Regions from separate parts of the Mesorhizobium sp. WSM4844 genome, predicted to be linked through region 4. Evidence: predicted binding sites of a transcription regulator. Region 4 holds the regulator's gene; each other region holds the start of a gene.

Region 1 (5,464 bases), on a different contig from region 4:
GAGCAGGCGCGCCTGCACCGAAACGTCGAGGCCGCCGGTCGGCTCGTCCATGAACACCAGCCGCGGCCCGGTGACGAGGTTGCGGGCGATCTGCAGGCGCTGGCGCATGCCGCCGGAAAAGGCGCGCGGCTCGTCGTCGATACGGTCCTCGTCGATCTCGACGCGCGACAGCCAGTCGACGGCGGTAGCGCGGATTTTGCCATAGTGGCGATCGCCGACCGCCATCAGCCGCTCGCCGACATTGGCGCCGGCCGAAACCGTCATGCGCAGCCCGTCGGCGGGGTTCTGATGGACAAAACCCCAGTCGGTGCGCATCAGGAAGCGGCGCTCGGCCTCGCTCATGCGGTAAAGCTCGCGGAACTGGCCGTCGCGCATGCGGTAGCTGGCGGTGCCGGAGCTCGGCAGCAATCTGGTCGACAGGCAGTTGAGCAGCGTCGTCTTGCCGGATCCGGATTCGCCGACCACTGCCAGCACCTCGCCCGGCCACAGGTCGAAGCTGACGTTCTCACAACCAATGCGCGAACCGTAGAACTTGGACAGCGCGGAGACGCGCAGCAGCGGCTCGTCGCTCATTGCGCCGGCTCCGTTTTTTCCAGGGCAGGAGGGGTTTCAGGCGCAAGGTGGCCGCGATGGCCTTGCTCGCGCCGCTTCTCGCAATGGTCGGTATCGGAGCAGACGAACATGTGGCCGCCATGGTCGTCGAGGATGACCTCGTCGAGATAGACGTTTTCGGCCGCGCACAGTGCGCAGGGCTGGTCGAAGGTCTGCACCTCGAACGGATGGTCCTCGAAGTCGAGGCTGACTACGTCGGTGAAAGGCGGCAGCGCATAGATGCGCTTTTCGCGGCCGGCACCAAACAGTTGCAGAGCCGGCGAACGGTGCATTTTCGGGTTGTCGAACTTCGGCGTCGGCGACGGGTCCATCACGTAGCGGCCCTCGACCTTGACCGGATAGGCGTAGGTGGTGGCGATGCGGCCATGCCTGGTGATGTCTTCGTAAAGTTTTACATGCATGAGGCCGTATTCCTCCAGCGCATGCATTTTGCGCGTTTCCGTCTCGCGCGGCTCGAGGAAGCGCAGCGGCTCGGGAATCGGCACCTGATAGACCAGCACCTGGCCTGCGGTCAGCGGGTGCTCGGGGATGCGGTGGCGGGTCTGGATGATGGTCGCCTTCGCCGTCTCGGTGGTGACGGCGACATTTGCGACCTTCTTGAAGAAGGCGCGGATCGAGACCGCATTGGTGGTATCGTCGGCGCCCTGATCGATGACCTTCAGCACATCGTCCGGGCCGATGATCGAAGCGGTAACCTGGACGCCGCCGGTGCCCCAGCCATAGGGCATCGGCATTTCGCGTGAGGCGAACGGCACTTGGTAGCCGGGAATGGCGATACCCTTGAGGATCGCGCGGCGGATCATCCGCTTGGTCTGCTCGTCGAGATAGGCGAAGTTGTAGGTTGCGATATCGGTCGGTTGTGCGGTCATTCCGCGGCCTCCCTTTTTTCTTCCATCTTGCCGCCGTTTTCGCGGCCGTCGTGCTCGGCGCGCATGCGGCGCACCAGGTCGAGCTCGGCCTGGAAGTCGACATAGTGCGGCAGCTTGAGGTGCTCGACGAAGCCGGTCGCCTGGACATTGTCGGAGTGCGAGATGACGAATTCCTCGTCCTGGGCAGCGGCGACGACATCTTCGCCGAATTCGGTTGCACGAAGCGCCCGGTCGCAGAGCGCCATAGCCATCGCCTTGCGCTCGCTCTGACCGAAGACGAGACCGTAGCCGCGGGTGAATTGCGGCGGCGCCTTGGCCGAGCCCTTGAACTGGTTGACCATCTGGCACTCGGTGACACGCGCAGTACCCAGCGGTACGGCGAATGGCAGCTCCGGCACGTCGAGTTCCAGCTCGACCTCGCCGATGCGAACCTCGCCGACGAACGGATGGTTGCGGGCATAGCCGCGCTGGGTGGAATAGCCGAGCGCCAGCAAAAAGCCCTCGTCGCCGCGTGACAGCGCCTGCAGGCGGATGTCGCGCGCCATCGGGAATTCCAGCGGCTCGCGGGTGATGTCACCGGGGACATGGTCCTGCGGCATGTCGCCATCAGGCTCGATCAGGCCTTCGCGGGCGAGGATGGCGGAGACGCGCGGCATGGCGTCCGCGTCGCTGGCGCGCTGCAGCGGCTCGGCGACATCGCCGCCGGCCGCAAGCTCGGGATCGAGCAACCTATGCGTGTAGTCGAAGGTCGGGCCGAGCAGCTGGCCGCCGGGCAGATCCTTGTAGGTCGCCGACACGCGCCGCTCGACCAGCATGGCCCCGGTGTCGATCGCCCTGGTGTAGCCGAAGCGTGGCAGCGTGGTGCGATAGGCGCGAACCAGGAAGATCGCCTCGATCATGTCGCCGCGCGCCTGAACGATGGCCAGCGCCGCCAATTCGCGATCGTAGAGCGAACCTTCGCTCATCACCCGGTCGACGCCGAGCGCCAGCTGCTCGACGATCTGGTCGAGGCGAAGCGCCGGCACGGAACGGTCGCCGCGGCGGCGGTCGGCGAGCAGGGCGTGGGCGTTGGCAATGGCCGCTTCACCGCCTTTTACCGCGACATACATATCACGCCTCCATCGTCTTGATGCGCGTCGTGCGCGGCAGGCAGGTAACGCCTTCCGGGGTGGCGAGGATAATGTCGACACCACGGGGGAAACGCTGATTGTTCTGCTTCCATTGTTCGACGAAGTGGCGCGGCATCTGCGCCGGCGCGATGGTTGCAGTCTTTTCGATGCCGGGACCTTCGAGCAACAAAGGGGCGCCTGAGACAAGATCGCTGATCTGCAGGATCAGCGTCGTCGAGCGGTCGGGATAGTCCTGGGTGCCTTGTGAAAAGCCGTCGAGCGCCATCATCTCGGCCGGCGTGGCGATCAGCGCGAAATGCGCATCGGCTGGCGTGTGGGCCAGTGGCGCGCCGGTGTGGAAGCCAAGCCAGGACTTTATCGCTGCCGGGGCCTGCAAGACGAGGTCGAGCCAGAGCGGCGTGTCGTTGTCGCACAGCGCCAGCGCGATGGCGCCCGCGGTGGCCGACAGCGGCGCCGGCGGGCGGGCAAAGACCGGCAGAGGCTGCAGGGTGCCCGGCCGCGCCATTGCGTCCATCACGGCGCGGAACACCGTCTGGGCGTCGAACACCGGATCGGCAAAGCCGCCCTTGATCGCCTGGGTTGCGATATCCATCAGTCTTCTCCGCGTACCATGGTGAAGAAATCGACCTTCGTTGCCGCCGTCTCGGCGCGCCGCCGCTCACGTCGGCTGGCCAGTGCGGCCTGCAGCGGCGCAATGAGTTTGCTCTCGACCTCGTTGCGGCGGGTGGGATCCTGCCAGAGCGCGTCGGCGATCGCCGCCAGTTTTGCTTTCTGCTTGTCACGGCCCAGCGCGTAGCAGTGGCCGACTTCTCCCGAGGCAAGCCGCACCGTCGCTCGGGTGACTGTCGCCTCGCCGACGTTGAACGGCGCGCCGCCGCCGCCGATGCGGCCACGCACGGTGACCAGGCCGGTTTCGGGGCCGCGCAGGAGTTCTGCTTCCGAAGGCAGGCCGGCTTTGTTCCAGAGGCGGACGATATCGTCGCCGGTCGATTGCGCCAGCGTCGCCATGACGGCCTTGCGCTCAAGCTGCTGATCACGCGCTTCCTGCCCTCGCATGGTTAACATTTCCTTGCGCTGAAAATTTGTCTATTGATGTAGACAATTATACAAATTATATCTATTTTCTAAAGCGTGTCCATGACGGATGGATGACAGCGCGAAAAAGATCGGGGCAAAGAGATGATCGGTCAGCAGATGGCCAGCAGCTTGGAGCGGCGCAGCGGCGTCGCGCTGTGGCGGCAGATCGCCGACCAGATCCTGCATTCGATTGCCGTTGGCGACTTTGCCGAGAATGCTGCGTTGCCACCGGAAGTTGCACTGGCCGAGCGCTATGGCGTCAACCGCCATACGGTGCGCAGCGCCATCGCCGCACTGGTGCAGGATGGCGTGCTCAGGGCCGAACAGGGGCGCGGCACTTTTGTGCTGTCGCGCAAGCGCCTGTCCTATCCGATCGGCGCCCGCACCCGTTTTTCGGAGGGCTTGCAAGGGCAGGCGTCGGAGCGTCGCAGCGTGCTGCTCGAATCGGCGGTCGAGCCGGCCAGCCGGCGCGTCGCCGAAGGGCTGGGGCTTGCCAGGGGTTCGACTGTCATACGCCTCGAAACGCGCGGTGAAGCCGATGGGCAACCGGTCTCGCGTGCCACCGGCTGGTTCGACGCGGCTCGCTTCGCCGGCATCGATGCCGCAATGGCCGAAACCGGATCGGTGACCGCCTCATTCCAGCGTTTCGGCATCGGTGACTATCTCAGGCAATCGACGGTGCTGTCGGCCCGCCATGCGGACGCCGCCGACCTTGCCGATCTTAATCTGCAGCCCGGCGCCATCGTGCTGGTCACGGTCGCCGTCAACGTCACGCCGGACGGCCAGCCGATCCAGTTCGCCGAAACGCGGTTTCCGGCCGAGCGGGTCGAGCTCAAGATATCGGCGCTTTAGGTCCGGTTCATCCGACCTGGATGACGGCCTTGATCAGGCCGGATTTCTCATGCGCCCAGCGGGCGAGGTCGCGCGGCGTGTCGCCAAGCGTCGTGCGATGGGTGACGAGCTTTGCCAGCGGCACAGCACCATCGCGAATCGAGGCAGCGACATGGTCGAAGTCGGCGCGCAGCGCGTTGCGGCTGCCGATCAGCGTCATCTCGCGTTTGTGGAATTCGGGATCGGAAAAGACGATGTCGTCCTTGACGACGCTGACCAGGACCAGCGTCCCGCCATGCGCGACATGGGCGAAGGCTGACTGGACGGACTGGGTGTTGCCGGTGGCATCGAAAATCACGTCAAAACCTTCGCCGTTGGTCGCCTCGCGCACCAGATCGGTCGCAGACTGCCGAGATGCGTCGAGGGTGGCGAAGCCGAGTTCGCTTGCAGCAAAACCCAGCCTCTCGGCACTCATGTCGAGCAGCGTCACGTCGAGACCGGCGATGTGGGCAAACAGCGCTGTGCCGAGGCCGATCGGCCCGGCACCGATGACCAGCGTGCGCGCGCCGGGATCAGCCAGCGAGCGCCGCACGGCATGCGCCCCGATCGCCAGGAATTCGACGGCGGCGGCATCGGCCAGCGACAGGCCGTTGGTCGGATAAAGATTTTGCGCCGGCACCAGGATCCGTTCGCACATGGCGCCGTCGCGGTGGACGCCGAGCACCTCGATCCTGACGCAGCAATTCGGCTTGCCTAGGCGGCAGGCGCTGCATTTGCCGCAAGCGAGATAGGGATTGATGATCACCGGCTCACCGACGGCCAGATCGACGCCTTCGCCGGCCTCGATCACGGTGCCGGAGACCTCGTGACCCATGATGCGGGGATAGGCGAGGAACGGATGCTTGCCCTCGAAAATGTGATAGTCGGTGCCGCAGATGCCGACAT
Region 2 (5,464 bases), on a different contig from region 4:
CCCTGCTCGTTGGAGATCAGCACGCCGTTGGTGCGGCCCGGCAGCTCCCCCTTGTAAGGCTCGTAGGCATGGAACAGCCGGTTCATGACTGCTGTGCCGCGCGTATCGGTCAACAGTTCCGACTGATAGCCGATCAGGCCGCGCGTCGGCGCGTGGAAGACGATGCGCTGGCGGTTGCCGCCTGACGGGCGCAATTCGACCATCTCGGCCTTGCGCTCCGACATTTTTTGCACGACGACGCCGGCATGTTCCTCGTCGACGTCGATGACGACTTCCTCGACCGGCTCGAGCAACTCGCCATTCTCGCCCTTCTGCATGACGACGCGCGGCCGCGACACGGCAATCTCGAACCCTTCGCGGCGCATCGTCTCGATCAGCACGGCAAGCTGCAATTCGCCGCGGCCGGAGACGAAAAACGAATCCTTGTCAGGCGATTCCTCGATCTTCAGCGCGACATTGCCTTCGGCCTCGCGCAGCAGGCGGTCGCGGATGACGCGGCTGGTCACCTTGTCGCCCTCGGTGCCGGCCAGCGGGCTATCGTTGACGAGGAACGACATCGTCACAGTCGGCGGATCGATCGGCTGCGCATGCAGCGGCTCGGTCACCGACGGGTCGCAGAACGTGTCGGCGACGGTGCCCTTCGACAGGCCGGCGATGGCGACGATGTCACCCGCCTGCGCCTCGTCGATCGGCTGGCGCTCGAGCCCGCGGAAAGCCAGGATCTTCGAGATACGGCCGGTTTCAACCTGGGTGCCGTCATGATGCAGCACCTTGACCGCCTGGTTGGATTTCAGCGTGCCGGATTCAATGCGGCCGGTGATGATGCGGCCAAGGAACGGATTGGCCTCCAGGATGGTGCCGATCATCCGGAACGGGCCGGGATGGACGGTCGGCGCCGGCACATGCTCGATGACGAGGTCGAACAGCGGCGCCAGACCCTGGTCCTTGGGGCCTTCGGGGTTTTCCGAGACCCAGCCGTCGCGGCCCGAGCCGTAAAGGATCGGGAAGTCGAGCTGCTCGTCGGTGGCGTCGAGCGCTGCAAACAGGTCGAACACTTCGTTGACCACCTCGACGTGGCGGGCGTCCGGCCGGTCGATCTTGTTGATGACGACGATCGGCTTCAATCCGACCTTGAGCGCCTTGCCGACGACGAATTTTGTCTGCGGCATCGGCCCTTCGGCGGCGTCGACCAGCACGATGGCCGAATCAACCATCGACAGGATGCGCTCGACTTCACCGCCGAAATCGGCGTGGCCGGGGGTGTCGACGATGTTGATGCGGGTATCCTTCCAATCGACCGAGGTCGCCTTGGCCAGGATGGTGATGCCGCGTTCCTTTTCGAGGTCGTTCGAATCCATGGCGCGTTCGGCAACGCGCTGGTTGTCGCGGAACGAACCGGACTGTTTCAGGAGCTGGTCGACGAGGGTGGTTTTCCCATGGTCGACGTGCGCGATGATCGCGATATTACGAATTTTCATGTTGTGGTCTCGGGAGCGTTGCAGGCAGCAGGCCAAAAGGCGCTGCCTCTTTCGGTTGGGCGGCTCATACAGGGTTTTTCGCAATTGCGAAAGAGGAGGCGTGCCACCAAATACATGGTCACCAAATCTTAAGCGTCTTGGTGTGAAATTGAATTATTAACCAAAGCGGAACCTTTCACGGTCGGGACAGTTCAAATTTCATGAGCAAAACGGGCATCAGATACCGGCCAATCCTCGCATGGGCTGCCCTCGCCGTTCTGCTTGCGGCAGGCGTGGCACAGTCGGCCGCGACGTCGAAGGAGCCTGCCCCGCCGTCCGACACCCGAACGGCCGAGCAGTTGTTTGCCGACGCTCCCGATGGCGTCGACCCGGTGGTGACCGGGCCGGTCAGCGCCGCCTTCAAGCAAAGGCAGGAGGCCGCCAACTGCGACAGCGCTGTTTGGCCCAATATTCCGACCGTTTGCTATCCGGACTGACGACCGCCGACGGCGGTAGTCATCCCGAGATACCGTTCCGCTGCGATCCTTCACGCCCTCCTCTCCCCTGCCGGGCATCTCCCCCACGAGGGGGGAGATCGGACGTCGCCGCCGCTTTCGCCAACCTCCAATGTTGCAGGCGCGAGCGGAGCGCCCAAGCTGCCAATCTCCCCCCATGTGGGGGAGATGTCCGGCAGGACAGAGGGGGGCGCTGTCCCGCCTGCGTTTTGGCCATTATTGAACCCAGTCCCCTCACGCCGAATGCACCGGGTCGAGCGTGACCTTGTAGAGTTCATTGTCGTCGCGATCCATCAGCCGCACCGTCATCCGTTCAGTGGCGCCATCGATGTCGACGAGGCCGAAGAACTGCAGGCCGGCCGAGGGTGGCAGGTTCTGCCCCTGCTCGGCGGTTGGCGCCTTGATGAATTTCAGCTCCGGGCCGAAGGTCATGTCGAAATCATTGGGTCCGTAGGTGCCGGCGTGGAGCGGACCCGAGACGAATTCCCAGAACGGATTGAAGTCCTGGAACTGCGCCTTGTCGGGATTGTAGTAATGCGCCGCCGTGTAGTGCACGTCGGCGGTCAGCCAGACGGTGTTGGTGACGCCGGCATTCCTTATGTAGCGAAGGAGGTCGGCAATTTCCAGTTCGCGGCCCTTGGCCGGGCCATTGTCGCCATTGCTGACGGCCTCGGCGCCGGCCTTGTTGGCGGCGTCGTTCCAGACGACGAGACCAAGCGGCATGTCGGCGGCAATGATTTTCCAGGTCGCGTTGGAGTTTGCCAGTTCGCGCTTCAGCCACTTCATCTGCTGTTCGCCGAGGATGCGCGATTGCGGCGTCACCGTATCCTGCATGCCAGGACCGTTGGCGCCGCGATAGGAGCGCATGTCGAGGAAGAACACATCGAGCAGCGGCCCGTAGGCGATCTTGCGATAGACGCGGCCCGGTTCCGACGGCTCGTAGCGGATCGTCGTCATCTCGTGGAAGGCGCGTGCCGCGCGTGCCGCCAGCACATGGATGTTTTTTTCCGAGTAGCGGTCGTCGGCGCTCAGGTTCTTCGAATCCGACCAGTTGTTGACCACCTCGTGGTCGTCCCACTGATAGAAGGTCGGGCAGATGGCGTTGAGCCCCAGCACATGTCTGTCCATCATGTTGTACTTCCACTGGCCGCGGTACTCGTCCAGCGTCTCGGCAACCTTGCGCTTTTCGTCGATGAGGACCTTGTTCTTCCACTTGCTGCCGCCGGGCAGCTCGACCTCGTCCTTCATCGGGCCGTCGGCATAGATGGTGTCGCCGGAATGCAGGAAGAAGTCGGGCGTATGCTTGCCGATCGTGGCATAGGTCTTCATGCCGGTGTCGTCGATGCCCCAGCCCTGGCCGGCGGTATCGCCCGACCAGGCGAAGCGGATGTCGCGTTTCGAGGCCGGCGCCGTGCGAAAGCGGCCGACGATCGGCTCGGAGACGGCGTTGATGTCGGCAAGATCGGCCGCGACCATGCGGTAGAAGATGTCCTGGTCGGAGGTAAGATCGGTGAGCAGCCGCTTTACCGTGTAATCGCTGGCCGGCGACGTATCGAGCGGCGCAAGGCGCAAGGTATTGGCGAAATTCTCCGTCGACGAGACTTCGAACATGACGCGCGAAGGGCGGTCGGTCCGCGTCCACACCACGCCGCTGGTTGCGTCGACATCGCCCGACTGGATGCCATGGGTGAAGGCGGGCCGCTGATTGGCGCGCGAATAATAGGGAAGCGCGAGGCCCGATACGCCGACGAGGCCGGCGGCGCTCGCCGACGTGACAAAAGCGCGGCGCGAAATCTTGTTCATGGCTGTCTCCTGGATGGCTTAAACGTCGCCGCCAAGGTCCAGCCTCAATGTTTCACGCACATCTCGAAACCATGAAGGTTTTCTGACGATCAACAGGCTGGCGAATCTCCCCCCTCGAGGGGGAGATGTTGCCGAAGGCGACAGAGGGGGTCGTGTCGCGTGGAGCGCCAACCTCCTGCGTCTGCGATAAGGGGCCGAGCCCGGTCGGACCGACCCCCTCTGGCCGCTTCGCGGCCATCTCCCCCTCAAGGGGGGAGATTAGCGCTCGACCGTCACAGCTCAAGCCGCCTGCGGGTTCGGCTCGAAGGCCGGACGGCTGGTGTTGATCAACAGCGAGATGCAGGCTGCGGCTATTGCCGTCATGCCGGCGATGAGGAAGGCAGTTTCGTAATTGCCCTGCAATTCACGCATGGTGCCGCCGAAGAAGGCGGCCGCCGCTGCACCCACCTGATGGCCGGCGACGATCCAGCCGAAGACGATCGGCCCGCTGCGGTCGCCGAACGCCTCGTTCGACAGCCTGAGCGTCGGCGGCACGGTGGCGATCCAGTCCAATCCGTAGAGCACGGCGAAGATGATCAAGCTGGTCGACGAAAAGCCGGAATAAGGCAGATAGATCAGCGACAGGCCGCGGATGCCATAATAGACGCCGAGCAGCTTGCGCGGGTCGAAACGGTCGGTGAGCCAGCCCGACAGCGTCGTGCCGATCAGGTCGAAGATGCCCATCAGCGACAGCAGGCCGGCGGCTTGCACCTGGCCGATGCCCATGTCGCCGCAAAACGCGATCAGGTGCGTTCCGACCAGTCCGTTGGTGGTGAAGCCGCAGATGAAGAAAGTGGCGAACAGATACCAGAACACGCGCGTGCCGGCGGCACGACGCAGTGTGCTGAACGTGTGGGTGAGGAAATTGCCCTGCGAGGCCGGCGGAACCGGCGGCACGTCGTCGACGTCCGCGCCGTAGCGCACCATGCCGATCGCGGACGGCCGTTCCGGCACCAGCAGCCAGACCAGCGGCACCAGGCAGGCGGTGGCGACCGCAATGGCGATGGCGACAGGCTTCCAGCCGCCCGACTGGGCGAGCGCGGCGAGCAACGGCAGGAACACCAGCAGGCCGGTGGCGGCCGAGGCCGACATCAGCCCCATCACCAGGCCGCGATTGGTCTTGAACCAGCGATTGACGATGGTGGCGCCGAGCACCGTGGCGACCGCGCCGGAACCGACGCCGGAGAATACGCCCCAGGTGAGAAGCAGGTGCCACGGCTGGGTCATCAACAGGCTGAGCGCCGTCGAGCCCGACATCAGCACCAGCGCCGCCAGCAGCGTGCGGCGCAGCCCGATCCGTTCCATCAGTGCCGCGGCAAACGGCCCGGTCAGGCCGTAGAGGAAGATGCCGATGGCCGCGGCGAGCGAGACGACATCGCGCCGCCAGCCGAAACTCTCCTCCAGCGGCAGCATCATGACGGCCGGCGCCGACCGCAGGCCCGCCGCGATCAGCAGGCACAGGAAAATGACGGCGACCACGACGAAAGCATAGCGCTGGCCAAACGGGCGGGATCGAGCTATCATGTTACTGACCGGTACGTTTCAATGCATGGGAGCATACGTACCGATCGGTAACATTGTCAAGCAGGCAACGGCACGTCCAAGAATGAAAAGCATTGAACCAGCGATCAAAGCGGATGAACGGCCCCG
Region 3 (5,464 bases), on a different contig from region 4:
CACTGACCGCGAAGAGCACGAGAAGATGGGCTTTCACGAGGGCTGGGGCCAGTGCGCCGACCAGCTCGAAGAAGTCGCCAGGCGGCTTTGATATCGGCGGGACGCAAGGAGACCGACATGTCCAGATCGATGTTTTTCGCCATTTTCGCCTCGGCCGCGGCGCTCTTCGCCGCGCCGGGCGCCAGCAATGCCGAGGACGTAAAGCCGTCCATGACCAGCGAAACGAAAGCCATGCCCAAGCCGGCGAAATCCGGCCTGCTGCCGATCAACGGCCTGAATTATTATTATGCCGTCTATGGCCGGGGCGAGCCGCTGCTTCTGCTGCATGGTGGTCTCGGCACCACAGACATGTTCGCGCCGATCCTGCCGAAGCTTGCCGAAAGCCGCACCGTCATCGGCGTCGACCTGCATGGTCACGGCCGCACCGCGCTCGGCGATCGGCCGTTGAGCCTTGAGGCGATGGGCGACGACATGGCGGCGATCGTCAAGGCGCTCGGCTACGACAAAGTCGACGTCATGGGTTATTCGCTGGGCGGCGGCGTTGCCTTCCGCATGGCCGTCCAGCATCCCGAGACAGTGCGCCGGCTGGTGCTGGTCTCGACCGGCTATGCCTCGGACGGCTTCTATGCCGACATGCGTACTCAACAGGCGCAGGTCGGCGCCGCGATGGCCGACATGATGAAGGACACGCCGATGTACAAATCCTACGTGGCGGTCGCGCCGCACCCGCAGGATTTTCCAAAACTGCTCGACCAGCTCGGCACCCATATGCGCAAGGACTACGACTACTCCGCCGACGTGGCGAAGCTGAAGATGCCGGTCATGCTGGTGTTCGGCGACAGCGACATGTATCGTCCCGAGCACGAGATCAAGTTCTACCAGATGCTCGGCGGCGGGTTGAAGGACGCCGGCTGGATGCGCGAGAACCTGTCGCAGAACCGCCTGGCCATCCTGCCGAACCGCACCCACTACGACGTGTTTTTCGCACCGGAACTGGTGACCGCGGCGCTGCCCTTCCTCAATGACGAAACCAAGGTCAAGTCCTGGGACGAGATCGTCAGAGAAACGGAATAACCACCTGACAACGGCCTGTCCGGCCCATATCCCGCGAGATGGCCGGCGACGCTCGTTGCGCATCGCGCCTGATCGCACGTTCGGCCTGCCGCATCACGCCAACAGATGGCGCCATCAATGCTTTTCAATTGACGCTCCTATCCCGGCAGCTACCTTCCTGCCAATCTTCAGAAAGAGGGCTAAGGCAATGGCGAAACATCAGGGTGGCTGCCTGTGCGGGGCAGTGCGCTACCGCACCGAGGCCGCGCCGATCAACGAGCGCGTCTGCCATTGCCGGCTTTACCAGAAGGCGCTGGGCGCGGCCTTCAACGCCCGCGTGCTGTTCCGCATCGACGACGTGACCATCGACGGGCCGGTGGCGACGGTGAATTCCTCGCCCGATCTCAAGCGCGGCTTCTGCCCGGGCTGCGGCACGACGATATTTTCCCGGCGCGACTCCGCCGGCATCATCGGCATCACCTCCGGCTCGCTCGACGATCCTTCCATGTTCAAGCCGCAGATGCATATCTGGACTGCCTCGAAGCAGCCCTGGGTACAGCTCGACGACGGACTGCCGCAATATGAAGGCGCCCCACCGCCGAATTGAAGCACAGGCGAATTGAAGTACATGCGAACTGAAGCACAGGCGAACCGAAGCGCAGGCGAAATCAAGCACAAGGCGTGCCCAAATTTTTTCGTCCGGGACACGAGATAGTCGGCAAAGCGTCATTGGCGAGCCATCATTGCCGCCTATCTATTGCCTGCGGGTCGGCAGTCGAAGGAGGCGACGGATGAACGACAGAATTAACACCCTGGATGAGCTTTTGAGCGATCCGATGGTCAAGCTGGTGATGGAGCGTGACCGCGTGCAGCCGGCCGAGCTTCGCTCGCTGCTCGAAGAAAAGGTTCGCCGGGATGATGATGCGCCGGTCAATCCCGTCACCGATCGCCCCAACTCTGATCGCCTTGGCACCGACCGCTCCGTCCCGCCCGCTCATATGGTAGCCGAGAGCTGCCACAATCTATGGTTGTGCGGCTAGGCAGCGACCTGCTGGCGTCGCGATCCTTCGCGCCCTCTCGGTCCTGCAGCGTTTCCAGGCTCTCACCGCTACGGTGATAGAGCGAGCGCCTTGCCCAGCCCCTCTGCCCTAACAATTTGATTCAAACTTTGTTGGTAATTTCTTGTTAGTAATCCGGACTGGTTTGTCCGGCGGCGTTGTCTTGCCATCGGTCTGTTGTGTTCTGCGTACAGGTCCAGATGCGGTTATCAGGCGTCGTCATCTTCTCGATCGCGTCACTTTGCCTTGCCGGCTGCACGTCCACGTCCGGCGTCGACGCGCTGCAAGTGCCGTCCAGCGAGACGACCAGCTCGGTTGTGCGGCCGCCCGCGCCGGTGGCGTCGGTCGGCGCTGCCGATGCCGAACCCGACTTTGCGCCGGAGGAGGCGACGGAGCAGACCGTGGCCATGGCCACTCCGGAGCCTGCCGAAAGCATCGAGCCACCCGTCGAGCCGATTGCCTTGGTGGCGCCGAAGCGGCTGGCACGGGCAGCACCGATCCTTGCCGAGCCGGTCCAGCGCTATCGTTTCCGTGACGCCAAGCCGATCAATTTCGGCAGGGCATCGCCCAGGCATCTCGCCGTTCACGGCGTCGACGTCTCGCGCTGGCAAGGCAACGTGAACTGGGGCAAGCTGCGCGCGCAGGGCGCGAACTTCGCCTACATCAAGGCGACCGACGGCGGCGATCACCTCGACCCGATGTTCAGGAAGAACTGGCGCAATGCCGACGCCGCCGGCCTCAAGCGCGGCGCCTATCACTTCTTCTACTGGTGCCGCACCGCTGGTGAGCAGGCTGACTGGTTCATCCGCAACGTGCCGAGGGTCGAGGGCGCCTTGCCGCCGGTGATCGATGTCGAGTGGAACGGCGAATCCAGCTGCAAGCGGCGGCCGTCGCGGCAAAAGGTGCTGGAGAAGATGCAGGTCTTCATGGACAAGCTCGAGCGCCACTACGGCCAGCGGCCCATCATCTACACCGCGCCTGATTTCTACCGCGACAATCTCAGAGGCGCATTTCTGGACTATCCATTCTGGCTGCGCGCGGTGGCACAGCACCCGTCAAAGGTCTATCCCGGCCGCAAATGGGTGTTCTGGCAGTATTCCGGCTCCGGCCTGTCGCATGGGGTGAGGGGCCGCATCGACCTCAACGTCTTCCACGGCGACGAGAGAGCCTGGCGGAACTGGGTTGGCGGGCGGCAGATGGTGGCCGAGGCGGAGTAGGCGGCCGAACAAAGTGTCCATTTGCAGACCAGCATGAGGTGAATATCGACGGACCTGAGCGCCTGTCGCGGAAGTGTCATCGATCCGTCATCGCTTTGAAATGTCGTTCCCGCAAATCAGGTGGCTTCCATTCGAACAGGAGACGCCACCCGTGCCCCGCCATTCCGCGCTTTTCGTCCTGACGGCAGCGCTTGCTGCCTCGGTTTCGCTGCCGGCCCATGCCGACATGATGTTCAACCGGGTCGCTAGCTTCGCGGTGGCCGGAAACCTCCCGGCGGATGTCGAGAAGACCACGCCGACTTCGTCCGAGATCATCACGGCGAGCGAAGACGGCATGACGCTGGTTTATTCCGATAGCCCGCTCGGTGCGGTCGGCTTCATCGACATCGCCGATCCCAAGGCGCCCAAGGCCGGCGGCATCGTCAAGATATCAGGCGAGCCGACCTCGGTTGTGGTCATCGGCGGCAAGGTGCTGGCCGGCGTCAACACGTCGGAAAGCAAAGCCAGGCCTTCGGGCAACCTCAGCGTTATCGATCTTGCCTCCAAGGCGATCGAAAGCACCTGCGACCTCGGCGGCCAGCCGGACTCGCTGGCGTTCAGCAAGGACGGCAAGTTTTTGGCCATCGCCATCGAGAACGAGCGCGACGAGGATCTGAGCGACGGAGAAATTCCGCAGATGCCGGCGGGCGACCTCAGGATCTTCACGCTTGCCGAAGGCCAGCCTGATTGCGCGACGATGAAGACAGTCAACCTGGCGGGCATTGCCGAAGTCGCTGGGGAAGATCCGGAGCCGGAATTCGTCGCCTTCAACGAGGCCGGTGAGATAGCGGTCACGCTGCAGGAAAACAACGACATCGCCATCGTCAACGCCGAAACCGGCGCGATCGTCACGCACTTCTCCGCAGGCTCGGCCACTCTGGACAATATCGACACCAGGAAGAACGGCGCCTTGTCGTTCGATGGCAGGATCGAAAACGTCGCGCGCGAGCCCGACGCCGTGAAATGGCTCGACAATGACCGCCTCGCCGCCGCCAACGAAGGCGACTACAAGGGCGGCTCGCGCGGTTTCACGATCTTCAGCAAGAAGGGCGAGGTGCTCTACGAATCCGGTTCGTCCTTCGAGTACCAAGTCGCCAATGCCGGCCATTATCCCGACGACCGCAACAAGAAGGGCGTCGAGCCGGAAGGTCTCGAGACCGGCACGTTCGGCGAGGACAGGCTGATTTTCGTCGCTTCGGAGCGTGGCTCGGTTGTCGGCGTCTACAAGGACACGGGTGCGGAGCCAGGGTTTGTCCAGATCCTGCCGTCCGGCATCGGCCCGGAAGGCCTGGTCGCGATCCCGTCGCGCAATCTCCTGGTCACCGCCAACGAGGCCGACCTGGTCGAGGACGGGCTCGCCCGCTCGCACGTGATGATCTACGAGCGCTCCGAAGGCCCCGCCGCTTACCCGATGATCACGGCAAAGCCCACGGCAGACGGGACGCCGCTCGGCTGGGGCGCGCTTTCGGCGCTCGCGGCCGGCGACGCTGCCGGCAAGCTGTTCGCTGCCTCGGACTCTTTCTACGCCAACGCGCCTTCGATCTTCGAGATCGATGCCACCCAGACGCCGGCGCTGATCACCGGCAAGACCATCGTCACGCGTGATGGCCATCCTGCACAGAAGATCGACATCGAGGGTCTTGTCGCCGACGGTGAAGGCGGCTTCTGGCTGGCCAATGAAGGAGATCCGGCAAAGCTCGTCCCGCACGCCATCCTGCGCGTCGACGACAAGGGCGAGATCAAGCAGGAAATCGGCTTCCCGATGGAACTGCTCGCCCACCAGAGCCGCTTCGGTCTCGAAGGCATCACCGCGATCGGCGAAGGCGACGACCTGGCGCTGGTGATGGCCGTGCAACGCGAATGGGCCGACGATGCGAAGGGCCAGGTCAAGCTTTTGGCCTACAAGCCGAAGGCCAAGGAATGGTCGGCGGTGCGCTACCCGCTCGAAGCGACCGAAGCTGGCTGGATGGGCCTGTCGGAGATCACCACGCATGACAGCAAGCTCTACATCCTCGAACGCGACAACCAGATCGGCGACCTGGCCAAGGTGAAGCGCATCTATTCGGTGGCGCTCGACGCCTTCAAACCGGCCAAGCT
Region 4 (5,464 bases):
CTGCCCTTCCGGGCATCGTTTCGGCGATGCTGCTTGCCGTCAGCCGCGCAATCGGCGAAACGATGATCGTGGTCATGGCGGCGGGGCTGGCGGCAAACCTCACAGCAAATCCGCTCGAAGCGGTCACCACCGTGACCGTGCAGATCGTGACGCTGCTTGTGGGCGACCAGGAGTTCGACAGCGCCAAGACGCTTGCAGCCTTCGCACTCGGCCTGGTGCTGTTCTGCATCACGCTTACCCTCAACATCGTCGCTTTGCGCGTCGTCCAGAAATACCGAGAGCAATATGACTGATGCGATCTCGTCATTCGGCGCCGTCGGACGGCCGGTCAGCATTCATACCGACGACGCCGCGAAGGCGCGGCTGAAGGGCCGCTACCGCACCGAAACGTGGTTCAAATGGCTCGGCGCTGCAGCTGTCGCGTTGGCCGGCTTGTTCCTTGTGCTGCTCCTGTCGACGATCGTCACGCAGGCGATTCCGGCGCTGCGGCAGAACTATGTGACGCTGCCGATCGATCTTTCAGCGGCCAAGGTCGACCCGGCGAAACTCGATGAAGTGAACTACGACGCCATCGCTCAGGAAGCGCTTACGGCAAAATTTCCGGATGTGACGAGCCGCCAGGACAAGCGCCTGCTGCGCGGGCTGATTTCCACCGGCACAGGCGTGTTCCTGCGCAAGGATATTGCGGCTGATCCGGGGATGCTCGGAGGAACGGTGGACTATGCGGTTCCACTCGACGATTTTGCCGACCTCTATCTCAAGGGTTTGCTTGCCGACGTCGGTTCGGACGAAGCGATTTCGACAAGCGTCACGCCTTCGGGAACCAGCGGCGACATCGATCTGACCTTCGGCGACGATGCCATGCTGGCGCTGGCGCGCGGCCATGGTGCGACCGAGGGCGAAAACGGCATGTTTACGCTGACGAGCGGCGCGTCGTCGCTGCTGGTCGCGTTCAATGGCGGCACGGTCAAGCTGACCGCGCTGTCGCCTGCGGCCAACGGCACGGTGATCGCAAAAGGCACGGTGATCGAGGCGCTGGACAGCACGGCGCCCGCCGCGAGCGGCCAGGCATTCCTGCGCGTCATCGAGACGCCGGAAGCATCGCGAAAGATTTCGGACAAGGTGATCGTCTGGCTCGACACGCTGAAGAGCGCCGGCCTGATCGAAAGCCGGTTCAACTCGATCTTCTTCTTCACCGGCGCAAGCCGCGAGCCGGAATTGGCCGGTGTCTGGGGCGCGGTCGTCGGATCGTTCCTGACCATGATCGTAACCCTCGCCATCGCCTTCCCGATCGGCGTTTCAGCGGCGATCTATCTTGAGGAATTTGCGCCCAAGAACCGGCTGACGACGATGATCGAAGTGAATATCAACAATCTGGCGGCGGTGCCTTCGATCGTCTTCGGCCTGCTTGGACTTGCCGTATTCCTGAATTTCTTCGGCATGCCGCGCTCAGCCCCGGTGGTCGGCGGCATGGTGCTGGCGCTGATGACCCTGCCGATCATCATTATCGCCTCGCGCGCTTCGCTGCGTGCCGTGCCGCCGTCGATCCGCGAGGCGGCGCTTGGCATCGGAGCGTCCAAGGTCCAGACCGTGTTCCATCACGTCCTGCCGCTGGCGATGCCGGGCATCATGACCGGCACCATCCTCGGAATGGCGCATGCGCTCGGCGAAACCGCGCCGTTGCTGATGATCGGCATGGTCGCCTTCATCGTCGACATTCCCGGCGGCTTCACCGATCCCGCAACGATCCTGCCGGTGCAGATATTCATGTGGGCGGATTTCCCGGAAGCGGGGTTCCAGCAGAAGACTTCGGCGGCGATTTTGATTTTGCTGGTGTTTTTGGTCATCATGAATGCCATCGCGGTGATACTGCGCAGGCGCTTCGAGCGGCGCTGGTAAGGAGTAGAGGATATGAACATCATGACGGAAGCCGGCGTCGAGCAGAAACTGAGCAGCGCAACCAACGCCCCTTCGATCAAGATGAAGGGCGAAAAGGTCTCCGTTCACTACGGCGAGAAGCGAGCACTGTTCGACGTCGATCTCGATGTCCGCGAGCATCAGGTGACGGCGTTGATCGGCCCATCGGGCTGCGGCAAGTCGACGTTCCTGCGTTGCCTGAACCGAATGAACGACACCATCGATATCGCGCGGGTGAGCGGCAAGATCACGCTCGACGGCGAGGATGTCTACGACCCGAAAATCGATGTCGTCGAGCTGCGAGCTCGCGTCGGCATGGTGTTCCAGAAGCCGAACCCGTTTCCGAAGTCGATCTACGAAAACGTCGCCTACGGTCCGCGCATTCACGGCCTGGCCAGGACCAAGGCCGAGTTGGACGGCATCGTCGAATCGAGCCTGAAGAAGGCCGGCCTGTTCAACGAGGTCAAGGATCGCCTACTCGAGTCGGGAACCGGTCTGTCCGGCGGACAGCAGCAGCGTCTGTGCATTGCGCGCGCCATCGCCGTGTCGCCGGAAGTGATCCTGATGGACGAGCCCTGTTCGGCGCTCGATCCAATCGCCACCGCCCGCGTCGAGGAACTGATCGACGAACTGCGCCAGAACTATACGATCGTCATCGTTACCCATTCGATGCAGCAGGCGGCGCGCGTGTCGCAACGCACGGCGATGTTCCATCTCGGCTACCTAGTCGAGGAGGGCGCGACCGACAAGATGTTCACCAACCCCGACGACAAGCGCACCCAGGACTACATCACCGGCCGGTTCGGCTGAGCGGTCCGGCGAATTTCGAACACGAGGACAGCACCATGGGTGAACACACCGTCGCATCTTTCGACGAGGAACTGGAGCACATCGACCGGCTGATCCGCGACATGGACGAGCTCGCCGCCGCAATGGTCGCAGCCTCGATCCGCGCGTTGCTTGCGTCGGACAATGCGATGGCGCAGCGCGTCGTCTCGGACGACGCCATCATGGATGCGCGGCAGCGCGAACTCGACGACAGCGCCATCACGCTGATCGCCAAGCGGCAGCCGATGGCGCAGGATCTGCGCGCCGTGGTTGGCGCAATCCGCATGGCGGGCGATCTCGAGCGCATCGGCGACCTGGCCAAGAACATAGCCAAGCGGGTCAGCGCAGTCGGGCAGAGCGCGACGCCGCGGAATCTGTCGCACGGTATCGATGCGATGGCGGATCTCGTTCTTGTGCAGCTCCGCGGCGTGGTCGAGCACTATGTGTCGCGCGATGCCGGCGCGTTGAAGGAACTGCGCGCCGACGACCAGAAGATCGACGTGAAATACACGGCGGTTTTTCGCGAGCTCCTGACCTACATGATGGAGGATCCGCGCAACATCACCGCCTGCACGCACCTTCTGTTCTGCGCCAAGAATCTCGAGCGTATCGGCGATCACGTCACCAACATCGCCGAAAACGCCTACTTTGTCGTGACCGGGCAGCAATTGCCGGCGGATCGCCCGAAGCTCGACGAAACGACGATGTCGGCGCCGGCGACATGACAGGAGTGACCGGCCGATGATCGCGCCGCGCATCATGGTGGTGGAGGATGAAGAGCCGCTGGGCGTCCTCCTCCGTTACAATCTTGAATCCGAAGGCTATCAGGTCGAGGTGGTGACGCGCGGCGACGAGGCCGAAATCCGGCTGCAGGAAAACGTGCCCGATCTTTTGGTGCTCGACTGGATGGTGCCGGCGGTTTCCGGCATCGAGCTTTGCCGGCGGCTTCGGGTGCGCCCCGAAACCGAGCGGCTGCCGATCATCATGCTGACCGCGCGCGGCGAGGAGAGCGACCGGGTGCGCGGCCTTTCGACCGGAGCCGACGACTATCTGGTCAAGCCGTTCTCGACACCGGAATTCATGGCCAGGGTCAAGGCGCTGCTGCGCCGCGCCAAGCCGGAAGTGCTGTCCAGCGTGCTCAAGGTCGGCGACATCATGCTCGATCGTGAATCGCACCGGGTCTATCGCAAGAAGAGCGAGATCCGGCTCGGGCCGACCGAATTCCGGCTGCTCGAATTCATGATGCGGCACCCGGGTCGGGTCTTCTCGCGCAGCCAGTTGCTCGACAATGTCTGGGGCGAGACGATCTACATCGACGAACGCACTGTGGACGTCCATGTCGGCCGGTTGCGCAAGGCGGTCAACAATGGTCGCATGCCCGATGTCATCCGCACCATCCGCGGCGCCGGCTATGCGATCAGGGAAGACTAGCTGATACCTGCGCTTCCGGCGTACCCAAAAGTACGCTCCGCTCCGGTTCTCGGAACCCACCATTCTCGACTCGGCCTGACCTGTATCTCAACACACCCCAAGTCGCGACCCGGGAGTCCCTGCCTTCGGATTCAAGCCACGTTCTTTCCGACCGAGCCGGCTCGTGCCTGGATGCTCGGCGCGAAAATCTCCTGATCGACGAAGCTCAGCGCCCGCATGGCGCAGCCTTCGCGGATCAGCGGCAACTCGTTCGGCTCGGTGTCGAAGGAAATCGAACCCGAATGCTGGCCGCCGGCGGTCTGGGCGATAGCCTCGCGCAGCGCCGGCTCGATCAGGTCGAAGGCGGCAGCGCTGGCGCCGACCATGGCCACCGGCGCCGGATCGATCAGCGCAAACAGGCTGCCGAGCCCGAAGCCGAGCGCCTCGCCGGCCTTGCGGTAGGCTTCGCGCTCCGGTCCGTCCGTCTCGCGCGCCCGGGCCGCCAGTGCCCGCATCTCGGCGTCGCTGACATCGGCGACTGGCTCGGCGTTCTCGCTCAACAGCCTTGCGTTGCGCCAGATGGCGTAGTTGCCGGCATAAGCCTCGACGCAGCCGCGCCGCCCGCAGCGGCAAAGCGCGCCGCCCGGCCGATGGATCATGTGGCCGAATTCGCCGCCCGAGGAGTGGGTGCCGGTGAACAACTCGCCCTTCAGCACCAGCCCCATACCGATGCCGTGCGAGAGCAGGATGGCGATGAAATCGTCGCGGTAGCGATCCGGGTGGCGCCAGCGTAGCGCCACGGCCATCATGTTGCAGTCGTTCTCCATGATCGCCGGGATGCCGAACTCCCGTTCCAGAATGTCGGCGAAGGCGATGTTCGTCTGCGGCGTGATCGGCGACCACAACATGGCGCGCGCGTGGGAATCGGTGATGCCCTGGATCGCCAGCGCGATGCGGGCGACGCTTTGGACATCGAGGTCGGGATCTTCGAGCCGGCGCCGGACGATGGCGACACATTCGCCGATCAGCGCGTCGCGCGACATGGTCAGCGTGTCCAGCCGGCGCTGTTCCTCGGCGACCACTTGTCCGGCATAATCGATGACGGCGACCGACAGGAAATTCAGCGACAACACGACGGCCAACACCGCAGCGGCTTGCGGATTGAGGCTGAGGCCGACCTGCGGCCGGCCGCGTTTCAGCGAAACCGTCTCGCTCGCCTTGCTCTCGGCCAGGATGCCTTCCTGGATCAGGTCGGCAGAGATCGCCGATATGGTCGAATGGCTGAGGCCGGTGGTCGCGGCGATCTCGG

The links. Region 4 encodes PhoB, which activates phosphate uptake and scavenging genes when phosphate is short. Its sites were predicted from a motif close to TGTCATNNANCTGTCAT; they were not measured.
Region 1: phnF (phosphonate metabolism transcriptional regulator PhnF) is a predicted target of PhoB. The motif match lies at 3,749-3,765, and genes of this name have one in related genera.
Region 2: AC0L2A_RS03000 (alkaline phosphatase D family protein) is a predicted target of PhoB. The motif match lies at 3,847-3,863, and genes of this name have one in related genera.
Region 3: AC0L2A_RS13310 (esterase-like activity of phytase family protein) is a predicted target of PhoB. The motif match lies at 3,403-3,419, and genes of this name have one in related genera.

What each region holds. Positions count from the first base shown of each region.
Region 1 covers NZ_JBVVQB010000030.1:38,173-43,636, forward strand. Annotated here, with positions in the region: gene phnK (phosphonate C-P lyase system protein PhnK) at 1-573, opposite strand, end outside; gene AC0L2A_RS22055 (alpha-D-ribose 1-methylphosphonate 5-phosphate C-P-lyase PhnJ) at 570-1,481, opposite strand; gene AC0L2A_RS22060 (carbon-phosphorus lyase complex subunit) at 1,478-2,590, opposite strand; gene phnH (phosphonate C-P lyase system protein PhnH) at 2,592-3,203, opposite strand; gene phnG (phosphonate C-P lyase system protein PhnG) at 3,203-3,667, opposite strand; gene phnF (phosphonate metabolism transcriptional regulator PhnF) at 3,791-4,540, shown strand; gene AC0L2A_RS22080 (zinc-binding alcohol dehydrogenase family protein) at 4,548-5,464, opposite strand, start outside.
Region 2 covers NZ_JBVVQB010000002.1:173,542-179,005, forward strand. Annotated here, with positions in the region: gene typA (translational GTPase TypA) at 1-1,478, opposite strand, end outside; gene AC0L2A_RS02995 (hypothetical protein) at 1,679-1,954, shown strand; gene AC0L2A_RS03000 (alkaline phosphatase D family protein) at 2,207-3,775, opposite strand; gene AC0L2A_RS03005 (MFS transporter) at 4,055-5,338, opposite strand; gene AC0L2A_RS03010 (TetR/AcrR family transcriptional regulator) at 5,421-5,464, shown strand, end outside.
Region 3 covers NZ_JBVVQB010000013.1:70,952-76,415, reverse strand. Annotated here, with positions in the region: gene AC0L2A_RS13335 (SRPBCC family protein) at 1-91, shown strand, start outside; gene AC0L2A_RS13330 (alpha/beta fold hydrolase) at 118-1,074, shown strand; gene AC0L2A_RS13325 (GFA family protein) at 1,262-1,660, shown strand; gene AC0L2A_RS13320 (hypothetical protein) at 1,845-2,093, shown strand; gene AC0L2A_RS13315 (glycoside hydrolase family 25 protein) at 2,312-3,328, shown strand; gene AC0L2A_RS13310 (esterase-like activity of phytase family protein) at 3,480-5,464, shown strand, end outside.
Region 4 covers NZ_JBVVQB010000036.1:34,679-40,142, reverse strand. Annotated here, with positions in the region: gene pstC (phosphate ABC transporter permease subunit PstC) at 1-293, shown strand, start outside; gene pstA (phosphate ABC transporter permease PstA) at 286-1,899, shown strand; gene pstB (phosphate ABC transporter ATP-binding protein PstB) at 1,912-2,727, shown strand; gene phoU (phosphate signaling complex protein PhoU) at 2,763-3,470, shown strand; gene phoB (phosphate regulon transcriptional regulator PhoB) at 3,487-4,176, shown strand; gene AC0L2A_RS24250 (ROK family protein) at 4,308-5,464, opposite strand, start outside.